DNA from 3 places in the Kushneria phosphatilytica genome. Region 3 is predicted to be linked to each of the others. Evidence: predicted binding sites of a transcription regulator. Region 3 holds the regulator's gene; each other region holds the start of a gene.
The links. The regulator LexA, encoded in region 3, represses DNA repair genes until DNA is damaged. The targets are predictions, from matches to a motif close to TACTGTNTANNTANACAGTA.

Region 1 (4,236 bases), 1.5 Mb from region 3:
GATCTCTTCCTCGGTCAGACCACCGGAAGCCTTGATCTCGATCGACTGTTCCTTGCCGGTTGCCTTGTCCTTCGCAGAGACGTTGAGAATGCCGTTGGCATCAAGGTCGAACGCCACTTCGATCTGCGGAACACCGCGTGGTGCCGGCGGAATATCCGAGAGGTCGAAACGACCCAGCGACTTGTTCTGACCCGACTGCTTGCGCTCACCCTGCAGCACGTGAATGGTCACGGCTGTCTGGTTGTCCTCGGCAGTGGAGAAGGTCTGAGTCTTCTTGGTCGGGATCGTGGTGTTCTTCTCGATCAGCGGCGTCATCACGCCACCCAGGGTTTCGATCCCCAGCGTCAGCGGCGTCACATCAAGCAGCAGCACGTCCTTGACGTCACCACCAAGCACGCCGCCCTGCAGAGCCGCACCTACCGCCACGGCTTCGTCCGGGTTGACGTCCTTGCGCGCATCCTTGCCAAAGAACTCGGCGACCTTCTTCTGCACCAGCGGCATACGGGTCTGACCGCCGACCAGAATCACATCATGAATTTCGCTGCTGGACAGGCCAGCGTCTTCCATGGCGGTCTTGCAGGGTTCCAGCGAACGCTGCACCAGATCCTCGACCAGCGACTCCAGCTTGGCCCGCGTGACCTTGACGGCCATGTGCTTGGGACCATTCTGATCCGCAGTGATATAAGGCAGATTGACTTCGGTCTGCTGTGCGGCAGAAAGCTCGATCTTGGCCTTTTCGGCTGCTTCCTTGAGACGCTGCATGGCCAGCGAATCACCGGAGAGATCGATGCCCGAATCATTCTTGAACTGCTGAACCAGATAATCGATCAGCTTGAGATCAAAGTCTTCGCCACCCAGGAAGGTGTCACCATTGGTGGCCAGCACTTCAAACTGCTTCTCGCCATCGACGTCAGCGACTTCAATGATCGAGATGTCAAAGGTACCGCCGCCCAGGTCATAGACCGCGATGGTTCGGTCGCCACCACTGCGGTCCATGCCATAGGCCAGTGCAGCGGCGGTCGGCTCGTTGATGATGCGCTTGACTTCAAGACCGGCAATACGGCCGGCATCCTTGGTGGCCTGACGCTGCGAGTCATTGAAGTAGGCCGGCACGGTAATGACCGCTTCGGTCACTTCTTCGCCGAGATAGTCCTCGGCAGTTTTCTTCATCTTCTTGAGTACTTCCGCGCTGACCTGCGGCGGTGCCATCTTCTGATCGTTGACCTGTACCCAGGCATCGCCATTGTCGGCTTCGACGATCTTGAAGGGCACCATCTTGATGTCCTTCTGTACCACATCGTCGCTGAACTTGCGGCCGATCAGACGCTTGATGGCATACAGTGTATTGGACGGGTTGGTGACGGCCTGGCGCTTGGCCGCCTGACCCACCAGTGTCTCGCCGTCATCGGTATAACCGACGATGGAGGGCGTCGTGCGGGCACCTTCCGCGTTTTCGATTACCCGCGTCTTGTCACCATCGAGAACGGCCACGCAGGAGTTGGTCGTTCCCAGGTCGATACCGATAATGCGTCCCATGGTGTCACCTCGAAAAAAATCGTCTGACTCAATCATCTGCGGCAAGTGCCGCGTCGCTGTCTGCTTATGTGGGGTATGCCTGGGCCGCTTTCAAGGCCCGGGCAACACCTTCCGAATTCAGCAGTTATGAACCCTGCCCATCCGGGGCCTTGCTGACGACCACCATCGCCGGACGAACCAATCGACCGTTGAGGGTGTATCCCTTTTGCATCACATCCATCACGGTGTTGGGCTCCATCTCCGGGTTGGGCACCATCGACATGGCCTCGTGATACTGCGGATCAAAGGGCTCGCCCTGCGGCTCAACCTGCTCAACACCAAACTTGCCCAGCACATCGAGCTGCATCTTCAGGGTCATCGATACCCCTTCACGATGGGTCTCGGTGGCCTCATCACCCATGTTTTCCAGGGCCTTCTCGAGACTGTCGACGACCGGCAGCAGCTCCTTGACGAACTTCTCCAGCGCGAACTTGCGCGCTTTTTCGACATCCTGTTCGGCCCGCCGACGAGCATTCTGGGCTTCCGCGGAAGCTCGTAATTGCTGCTCCTTCGCCTGCTCGAGCTCTGTTTCCAGCTCGGCAACACGAGAAGCCAGCACATCGGCTTCGGGATCTCCGCCTTCGAACGTTTCCCCTTCTGCGTGAAGGGCGTCGCTCTCTTCCAGCGTCTCGCCAATGTTCTCGGACGCAACCTGTTCGTCTTCCAGCGGCTGAGGCTCGGCATCACGCTCCGCGCGCTCGAGCTCTTCATCCCTGGGCTGCTGTGGATCTCTGGCCATACGAGAAGCCTCCTGTTGAAAACCGTTGCCTCTCCGAACTCGTCATGTTCCTGACGATCGGACAATGCCGGCCGCGATAGCGGCGCTGTCTGCGCCCTGTAATGGGGATGATCACCGCAATCTCAAGTCTGTCGTTAAAGGAAAGGTCAATCAGAGAGGCAGGCAGGGATTGAAGGGCAAACCCGATCACTGTATAAAAAACCAGACCCGTACTTTTATACAGGGAGCGACCATGCTGGCACAGCTCACCATTCGTGATTACGCCATCGTCGAAGATCTGGAACTGGACTTTCGCAGCGGCATGACGGCCATTACCGGGGAAACCGGGGCCGGCAAATCCATTCTGCTGGGCGCTCTGTCGCTCTGTCTGGGTGAGCGTGCCGATGCCGGTAGCGTACGTCACGGCGCGCGCCGGGCTGAGCTCTCGGCCCGGTTTGATATCAGCCACCTTCCGGAAGCCAGGGCGTGGTTGCAAGAGCGTGAACTCGACGACGACGAGTGTCTGTTGCGTCGCACCATTGCCAGCGAAGGTCGCTCGAAGGCGTGGATCAACGGCACCCCCTGCACCATTGCCGACCTCCGGGCACTTGGTGAACAACTGATCCACATCCATGGCCAGCATGCTCATCAGGCACTGTTACGTGAAGACACCCACCTGCGGATGCTGGATGAATTCGCTGGCCTGCAAACACAGACTGAAACCCTGGCAAGCCATTATCGGCACTGGCAACAGATCCGCCGGCGGCTCAAGCAGGCGCGTGAAGCAGATGATGAAACCAGGGCACGACGTCAGTTGCTGCGCTACCAGGTCGAAGAGCTTGATCACCTCGCCCTGGAGGAGGATGAACTGACAGTACTGGAGCAGCAGCAGACCGAACTGGCCAATGCCGAGCAGATCGTTGGCGATGCCCAGTTCGCCGCAGACTGCTGCGATCATGATGAGGATGGAGCCCTGTCACGCCTCTCCAGAGCCATGCAACGCCTGGACCAGCTACCCGGTGCCGATCATGGCAGATTGGCCGAGGTGCGAGAAATGCTCGACAGCGCGCGGATTCAGCTTGAAGAGGCCGGACGCGAGTTGCACTACCATGTCGAAACTACCGAACTTGATCCCGAACGACTGGAGCGCATAGAAGAACGTCTGGCAGAAGTACATCGCATCGCCCGCAAGCATCATGTCATGCCGGAAGAAGTCACGACGCTGCATCGCCGGCTGCGCGATGAACTGAATCAGCTCGATGATGATGAACAGGATATCGATACCCTGGCCCGTGAGAGCGAGACGGCGCGAGAGAGCTGGCGGGAGCTGGCGCGTACCGTTTCGGAGCGGCGCCATCAGGCAGCCTCCGAGCTGGGTGAGTCGGTTCAACAGCAACTGACCTTTCTCGGCATGGAAAAGGCCCGCTTCGAGGTGGCAGTCGAGAAACGGGAGACCGCCCAGCCCGATGGCTTTGACCATGTTCGCTTTCTGATCAGCGCCAATCCGGGACAGCCGGCCCGACCTCTCACCCGGGTCGCCTCCGGGGGTGAACTGTCACGCATCAGTCTGGCCATTCAGGTCGTAGCAGCGCGTCACAGCGCCATGTCCCCACTGGTCTTCGATGAAGTCGATGTTGGTATATCCGGCGCCACTGCCGAAATTGTGGGTCAGTTGCTGCGCCAGCTTGGCACCCACGGTCAGGTACTCTGCGTCACTCACTTGCCTCAGGTGGCAGCTCAGGGCCATCAGCATTTGCACATCGAAAAACAGGCCGGCGACGACAGCACCCATACCTCCATGGCACTGCTGGATGAAAGCGGCCGGATTCGCGAGCTGGCCCGCATGCTCGGTGGTGTCAATCTCTCCGATCATACCCTGGCCCATGCCCGTGAAATGCTGACCAGCAGTCAGCACTCGGCACACTGAACCTGTTTCGTCCAGG
Region 2 (4,236 bases), 350 kb from region 3:
TACAAGCGCCACAGACGTGTGCCTTCATCGTCTTCCGGTATGGCCCGGGCCCACTGTCTGGCCTGCGCCGGGCAGGGCCGCTCGATGTCGAAACGCTCTCCATCTCCCCGAACGGCGCCCAGTGGCGTGGCGATGAGCCACCGGCGCTGACCCATCCGGGCCAGAAAGTGTTCGCCGGCTTCCTGCAACACATCGTGGGCGGGTTCAAACCAGGCCACGAACTCGGGCTCACCCGACTCATCGATTGCACGGCGATGAAATCTGAGAAAGGCATGCAGGTGATGCGCTTCATGCTCGACGGCCTTGATACGCTGATGCAGCACACTGCCATCTCGATCTCCGGCCAGCAGTGCCGCGCCGTCGCCCCGGGCCAGCCGCCAGACAATGCGATAAAGCAGACTCCAGCGGCTCTGGGTCGGCTCATGGAGTGAATGAGGCAGAAAACGCGAGGCCGTTTCGAGCCAGTCGATGGCCCGACGCGATAGAGTCAGACGTCGTGTCACCACTTCAGGGCAAGGTTGGCAGCTGGCATCGGCGAACAGATCACCGCTGCTGTCACTGTCCTGCCAGAGAACATGCTCCGGGGCGATATCGGCAGCCAGCAGGTGACGTGCGTGCGCACGCCAGGCCCGGAAGGTATCGGATTCCAGTGTGACGGTGATCAGCGTCATGCAAGAACTCCTGTCGAGACTTACCAGAGCGCCAGCTGCGAAGGCCGGGGCGTATTCAGTGACTGACGCAGGGCTGCGCTCTCGATGCCATCGCCGCGCGGACGATAGTCCTGGGTGACGATAAAGGGTGTCACCCGATCCAGTACGCAACGCAGGCGGGCGACATCGGCATAACGAATGCGGCGCTCGCGGCGCAGCTCGATCAGCCGATGTACGCTGGTCATGCCCAGCCCGGGCACCCGAGCCATCATCATCGGCTCGGCGCGATTGAGATCAACAGGAAAGTGCTCGCGGTGGTCGAGCGCCCAGGCCAGCTTGGGGTCAATATCGAGATCGAGCTGACGTCGGCTGCTCAACAGCTCCTCGGCGCGGAAACCGTAACCCCGCATCAGGAAATCGGCCTGATAAAGCCGATGTTCACGCATCAGGGGTGGTGGCGCCAGCGGCACCGAGTTCGGACTCTGTGGGATAGGGCTGAAGGCCGAGTAGTAAACCCGCTTGAGCCGGAAGTCACCATAGAGCGACTGGGCCCGATGCAGGATGGTGTGATCGTCGCTGTCATCGGCGCCGATGATCATCTGGGTGCTCTGGCCCCCGGGGGTGAAGCGGGGGGCGCCGCGTTCGGCTGCGGCCTCGACACCCTGATGAATGGTGTTCATGGCGGTATGAATGCTGCCGACGTTTTTCTCCGGGGCCAGCCGGGTGAGACCGGCATCGGTAGGCAGTTCGATATTGACGCTGAGTCGGTCGGCCAGCTCACCCGCCTCGCGGATCAGTTCGGGGGAGGCATCGGGGATGGTCTTGAGATGAATATAACCGCGAAACTCATGTGTATGACGCAGTAGCCGGGCGACGCGGACCAGCTGTTCCATGGTGTAGTCACTGGAGCGAATGATGCCCGAGCTCAGAAACAGGCCACTGATGGTGTTGCGGCGATACATCGACAGGGTCAGCTCGACCACTTCTTCCGGAGTGAAGCGCGCCCGCGGCACACTCGAAGAGCGGCGATTGATGCAGTATTGGCAGTCGTAGAGGCAGAAGTTGGTCAGCAGAATCTTGAGCAGTGACACGCAGCGACCATCCGGCGTGAAACTGTGACAGATCCCGGTGCCGTTGGTCGCACCCAACCCCGTCCGCCCCTTCGATGAACGCTGCGGTGCACCACTGCTGGCACAGGAGGCGTCATACTTGGCGGCATCGGCCAGTACGATCAGTTTCTGAGAGAGCTCTTGAGCCATGAGCATGCTCCGGGTCGAATACTGTTCAAGTATACAGTATTTGGGGCTGGTGCATGCAATGCATCGACGTTGATGGCAAAATGAGAATCGTTAACGGTTACCCGCCCATTGGCTTTTTCCTGTTCGGATCCAACCTGTCATGACGCTGCTCAAGGTCGTATTGCGCCATTATCGTCTGTCGTTCATTGCCGTTATGGTACTCAGCCTGCTCAGTGCCGTGCTGGGCATTGGCGTGATCGCCTTCATCAATCGGCGCCTGATCGACGCGCAGGGGCAAACCATTGCGACGCTGTGGCCTTTTCTTGGACTGATTGCATTATTGCTGGTGATCTCGCTGGCGGCGCAACTGTCGCTGACCCTGCTGGGCCATCGCTTTGTCTATAACCTGCGGGGGCGGCTGGTCAAACGTTTGCTGGATACCGATATCGAGCGTATCGAAGCGCTGGGCAGTGCACCGCTGCTGGCAGCCCTTTCCAGTGACATTCGCAACATCACCGTGGCCTTTGTGCGCCTGCCCGAGCTGATTCAGGGGGTGGTGCTGTCGCTGGCGGCGACGGTCTATCTGGTGATGCTCTCCGTGCCCCTGTTTCTGGTCACCGCTGCCTGGCTGATTGTCACGCTGGCCGTGGGGAGTCGAATGGTGCGCAGCGTCTATCACCATCTGGGGCATATCCGGGACGCAGAAGATCAGCTCTATGGCGACTTTCAGGCCATCATTGATGGACGTCGCGAGCTGGCGCTGAACCGTGATCGGGCGCAGCAGCTGTATGAAGAGGATTTCACTCGCCACGCACGGGACTACCGGCACCACATCATCCGTTCCGATACCAGTCATCTCTCGGCCGGTAACTGGACCAATATCATGATGCTCGGGGCCATTGGGGTGGTCTTTCTGCTGGCCAATGCCTTCGGATGGGCGAGTACAGCGGTCGCGGCCACCTTTGCCCTGACGCTGCTGTTCATTCGGGCGCCGCTGATTCAGGCCGTCGGTGCACTGCCGACGCTACTTTCAGGGGAAGTTGCCTTCCGACGGCTGCAGGCGCTGGAACTGGCGCCCTGGCACCCGGATTTCCAGCCCGCCGAGCAGTTGCCCGATGACTGGCAGCAACTGACCCTGGAAGGTGTGCGTTACACCTATGCGCCCCGCGGTGAGGATGAACCCTTCACGGTCGGGCCGCTCGCGCTCACGCTGAAACGGGGCGAGCAGGTATTCGTGATCGGCGGCAACGGCAGCGGCAAGTCAACCTTCGGCCGGCTGTTGAGTGGCTTGTACGCACCGCATGAAGGGATGCTGAAACTGGATGGACAGAGTATTACCGACGTCCTGCGGCCGGCCTGGCGAGAGCGCTTTGCTGCGGTGCTGACCGATTTTCATCTGTTCGATCGGCTGCTCGGGCCGGACGGCGAAGAGGCAGACCCGGTCCTGGTCGATGCATGGCTGGACCGGCTCGGCATGCGTGAAAAAGTCAGTCTCACGGCGGGCCGCCTTAACGATACTCGCCTCTCCCAGGGGCAGCGCAAGCGACTTGCCCTGCTGCTGGCGGTGGCCGAACAGCGCGACATACTGCTGCTGGATGAATGGGCCGCGGACCAGGACCCGGTGTTCCGCCGGGCCTTTTATCTTGAGCTGTTGCCCGAGCTGCGCCGCCTCGGCATTACGGTGATTGCGATCACTCATGATGAGCGCTATTTCGCGCAGGCGGATCGGCTGCTGCTGATGCAGAATGGGCAACTGCGCGAACTGGAGGGCGATGATTATCACCGCGCCTCCCACGATGCGTTGCAGGTAGCGTCAGAGCCGGCGCAATCCCCACATGAACCAGGCTCCCCCGATCAGTGAGGCGACGAGCCCGGCAGGAATCTGATCGGGGAAGGCCACTATTCGGCCCAGCCAGTCTGCCAGCACCATGATCAGCATGCCGATCAACCCGGCGCCCAGCAGATGCGAGCGGGCGTCCGGCAGTCCCACCAGCCGTGCCATGTGCGGCGCCATCAGTCCGATGAAGGAAAGCGGCCCCACCACCAGCGTGGCGCCGGCCGTCATCACGGCCATCAGCGCCAGCAGCAGGATGCGACTGAACCGAACATTGATGCCCAGCGCATGGGCGCTGTCCTCGCCCAGTGGCAACAAATCCAGCCAGCGGTGGAAGGGGAGCGTCGCGATCAATAGCACGGCGGCCGCTGCCAGAGCGATCAGCGCCGTGGTGCCATCCACGTAGTAGGTTGAGCCCGAGATCCAGGCGAGCAGCTTCTGGGTGCGCGGGCTGTTACCCGACAGCGCCAGACGCTGCAGGGCATCGAACAGGGCCGTAATGGCTACCCCGGAG
Region 3 (4,236 bases):
GCCGCAATACCCGTAAGCTGCTGAAGAATGGCGAGCCAGCGCCGCCCAAGATGGATCCGATTCCCATGCCGGAGCTGGCCTGCCGCAAGGTGGATGATCACTATGTGTTGCGTGATGGCGCCAGTGGCCTGTTTCTGGCGGCCAGCCAGTTCCCCAAAAACCGTGAAACCCGTCCACCCCTGGTAAAGGAACTCAAGGCACACGCCGAGGAGTTGCCTGAAAAGTATCTCTTTCTGTTGGATGCGCCGAGCGAAGATCCGGAGGGCAATCCGGCCCAGATCCGTTTTTCACGCAAGACGAAGAGTCAGTATGTGCTGACCGAGGTTGACGGCAAGGCAAGCGGCTGGCGGGCGATTTTTGATCAGGGTCAATGGCAGGTCGAGGATAATCGCAAGAGTCGCAAGGCATCGTAATCTTTCGGATGGTGAGCCATGAGCGCACGTGCACGCACCAATCAGTTGCTTTATCAGGCACGCTTGCTACTGGCGATGCCGGTGGGCGAAGACGAACATGCCGATGCGCGCCGTATGGCGCTGGAAGAGAGTGCGCTGGCACAGCTTGAGCTGGCGTTGGCCTCACTCATCGAAGAGATTGCCCATATCTGTAACTGGCCGGATATGGAATGGCGACAGGCATTGCTTGATCCACCGCGCAGTGTGGCGGAAATCGAGCGCCTGCGCGCCCTGCGCGAGGACGGCAGCAGTTGGCTGGCAAGGCTGTTGTGGCATATTGATCGATTGCATGGCGAAGAAGGCGCTGCAATGCGTCAGCGGCCCAGCATGACCATTACCACGACCGGCCGTGCCGGGCTGGCTGATGACCTCCATGATGCGCTTGCGGGATTTGCGACGCTACTGCCGGCGTTACGCGAGACCGGAGTAGAGTGGTGACGCCGAGTATTGGCCGTGTTAGGCTGATCTTGCATAGCGACCACGGCAGATGACTGCCGTGGTCGCTTTTCGTTGTCGGACAGACATACAGTACTGTCCGCTTATGGTCAGAGAGGTAATCAATGTCCGACGCCGCGATTCTGGAGATTGTTGAACTTGCCGATGGCGAGGTGGTGCTGCGGCCTTCACAGGGCAATGAGGAACCGCTGGTGGCCATCCGGTTTTCCAGTGAAGTGCTGGATATGCTGCGTTGCAGCCGTTTCGAAGTGGCGCGCGAAATGCTCGATCATGTCATTTCACGCACAACCCTGTGGGAGGGAGATGAGGCCGAAGAGGAGAGTGAGCGCCCGTCGGTTGTTCACTGACGAGTGACAAAGCCGATGCCCGACATCATGTCGGGCAGGTTATGGACGAGAGAGACAACAGACTCAGTCGAGCCCCTGACCGTTGCCCCCGCGGATGATCCCGACGCCGATACCTTCGATTTCCAGTGTCTGGCAGGTTGTATCGACTTCAATAGGCTGAAAATCGGGATTTTCGGCCAGCAGACGCACCTGATTGTTCTGGCGTTCAAAGCGTTTGACCGTGACTTCATCATCCAGTCGGGCCACCACGATCTGGCCGTTACGAATATCGGTGGTGCGATGCACCGCCAACAGGTCGCCTTCGAGTATGCCGGCATCTCGCATCGATAGACCTCGTACTCGCAAGAGGTAGTCCGCATTGGGAGTAAAGAAATCGGCGGGTAGTGGACAGTGACGATCGATGTGTTCGGCCGCCAGAATGGGACTGCCGGCGGCGACCTCGCCAATGACCGGAAGCCCATCGGGCACTTCCTCGTTGTGCGGCAGTCGAATACCTCGTGAGGTCCCGGGCACCATATCGATCACGCCCTTGCGGCGCAGGGCGCGCAAATGTTCCTCGGCGGCATTGGGGGAGCGGAATCCCAGTGCCGAGGCAATTTCGGCCCGAGTCGGCGGGTAGCCGAAATCCTGAATGGTCTGAAGGATGAAGTCGTAAACCAGCTGCTGGCGCTGGGTGAGCGGACGTGTCATGGGCGAGCTCACGATGTTAATGTATACAGCCTGTAATTGTATCCAGCTGTTGGATGGATGCCAACCGCCGGAACGCTCCAGGGTTCCGAGATTGCAACAAATGGACAAGCGACACTGCCATGACGGCCAATGACACCGTGACCCGCCTGCTTGATACAGCCGAGGCGCTGTTTGCCGAGCACGGCTTTACAGAGACCTCCTTACGGCGCATCACCAGCGATGCCGGTGTCAATCTCGCGGCGGTCAACTATCATTTCGGTTCCAAGCAGGCCCTGATTGAATCGGTCTTTTCCCGCTATCTGACGCCTTTTTGCGCTTATTTTCATGCTGAGCTTGATCAGCTCGAAATGCAGTGTGTCAACGATCGGCCACCAACACTCGAGCAACTGCTTGATGTCCTGTTTCGCAGCATGCTGGAAACACCTTCGGAAAGCGGCGACCTGCGGACTTTCATGAAATTGCTTGGAGTGGCTTATAGCCAGAGCCAGGCGCATCTGCGCAAGCACCTTCAGGATCGCTATGGCGATAGCATGAGGCGCTTTCTGGAGCTCTTGCGACAGGCAACACCGGAATTGCCCGCGGAAGAGCGATTCTGGCGACTGCATTTCCTGCTGGGTTCGGTCATCTTTACGCTCTCGGATCCGGTCACACTACGTGATCTGGCTGAAACCGGTTACCACCAGCAGGTACGAATACGCACTCTGACGCAGCGGCTTAAACCGGTCGCCATCAGTGCCATGAGAGCCCCATTACCTGAAATGAACACAACGACACGCGAGGAGCGTGATGCTGATAATGCACTATTCTTCCGCGCTTGAGTGTGTCGCCGGTGGGAGGCCGATGCTCACCCAACAGGACAGGAGTAGACCCTCATGGACGGTGTGAGCGGTGCGGTAATGTGTGATATTGCAGGCACTGAGCTCAATGATGAAGAGCGCGAGTGGCTGCAGGATCCGGCGCTTGGCGGCATTATTCTTTTTGCTCGGAATCTCGTCTCTCCGGCACAGATGCGAGCATTATGCAATGACATCCGGGCGATCAATGACCAGTTATTGATTGCCATTGATCAGGAGGGTGGACGCGTACAGCGCTTGCGTGAGGGGGTGACTCGTCTGCCTCCCATGGCCGCTCTGGGGCGTTTCTGGCAGCAGGATCCCGAGGCGGCTGTGGTGCTGGCGCACGATACAGGCTGGTTGCTGGCGACCGAGATGGCAGCGTGCGGTGTCGATTTCAGTTTCGCCCCGGTACTGGATCTGGATGATGCCCGTTGCCCGGCCATTGGCAACCGGGCATTCTCAAGCGACCCGGCTGCTGTGGTGACATTGGCTGGCGCCTTTATCGACGGTTTGTCAGAGGCCGGTATGGCGGCAGTAGGCAAGCATTTTCCCGGTCATGGGGGGGTCACTCTGGATTCTCATCTGACCCTGCCGGAAGATGATCGATCTCTGGCCGAGCTGCGTGCTCGCGATCTGGTTCCCTTCGAGCAACTGGCGGGTCGCCTTTCCGGTATCATGCCGGCTCATGTTCGTTTTACTGCCGTGGATACTCAGCCGGCCGGTTTTTCATCGCGCTGGCTCGATATGCTGCGCGCATTGCCGGACTTTGCCGGTGCCATCATCTCCGATGATCTATCGATGCAGGGAGCCCATGTGGCAGGAGATGCTGCGGCGCGTGCCCGTGCGGCGCTACAGGCAGGCTGTGATCTGATCCTGATGTGCAATGATGCCGAAGCTGCCGCTCAGGCCCGTCGAGTGATCGATGATTCCGGGACTTTACCCCTCCAGCAAAAGCACCTGAGGCGGCTTCAGCTGGCCGGAACGCGGCCGCCATTGAGCAAGCTGACAGACGATGCCCGTTTGAAAGATATCAGGGTGCGCTTGCAGCAACTGGAGTAGGGCGTGTGCAGAGAGGTTGCGTGCTTTTCCTGAATGCCCTGTTTTCAAATTAATCCAGATTGCTATGAATATCATCGATTCGGGTGCTGCCCTGGCTGGCTCACTTCAGCATCATCTTGCCCAGTGGCTGCACGTGCCGGGCTGGATCCTGTTACCGGGGTTGCTGCTGCTTGTCGCCGTGATCATCGATCTTGGCCTTTATTATCTGATGTCGCGTCTCGAGCATCGGTTGCGACGCTCGCCGCGCCGCTGGGACGACCCCATCATTCACGGTCTGCGTGTTCCTCTGCGTATCTGGATCTGGCTGACAGCGCTCATCGTCAGTATTGGTGTGGCGGGTAGTCATTTCGGTATTGATACGATGGCTCGCTATCTATCGCTGATCGGTGCACTGAT

Region 1: a site for LexA is predicted at 2,502-2,521, ahead of recN (DNA repair protein RecN). Genes of this name have one in related genera too.
Region 2: a site for LexA is predicted at 1,929-1,948, ahead of FY550_RS05440 (putative DNA modification/repair radical SAM protein). Genes of this name have one in related genera too.

The regions. Positions count from the first base shown of each region.
Region 1 covers NZ_CP043420.1:3,112,815-3,117,050, forward strand. The annotation lists gene dnaK (molecular chaperone DnaK) at 1-1,536, opposite strand, end outside; gene grpE (nucleotide exchange factor GrpE) at 1,661-2,314, opposite strand; gene recN (DNA repair protein RecN) at 2,547-4,220, shown strand.
Region 2 covers NZ_CP043420.1:1,224,703-1,228,938, forward strand. The annotation lists gene FY550_RS05435 (TIGR03915 family putative DNA repair protein) at 1-671, opposite strand, end outside; gene FY550_RS05440 (putative DNA modification/repair radical SAM protein) at 692-1,909, opposite strand; gene FY550_RS05445 (multidrug ABC transporter permease/ATP-binding protein) at 2,049-3,749, shown strand; gene fhuB (Fe(3+)-hydroxamate ABC transporter permease FhuB) at 3,702-4,236, opposite strand, start outside.
Region 3 covers NZ_CP043420.1:1,575,569-1,579,804, forward strand. The annotation lists gene topA (type I DNA topoisomerase) at 1-413, shown strand, start outside; gene FY550_RS07185 (DUF6586 family protein) at 432-890, shown strand; gene FY550_RS07190 (hypothetical protein) at 1,013-1,255, shown strand; gene lexA (transcriptional repressor LexA) at 1,319-1,945, opposite strand; gene FY550_RS07200 (TetR/AcrR family transcriptional regulator) at 2,065-2,763, shown strand; gene nagZ (beta-N-acetylhexosaminidase) at 2,818-3,840, shown strand; gene FY550_RS07210 (mechanosensitive ion channel family protein) at 3,905-4,236, shown strand, end outside.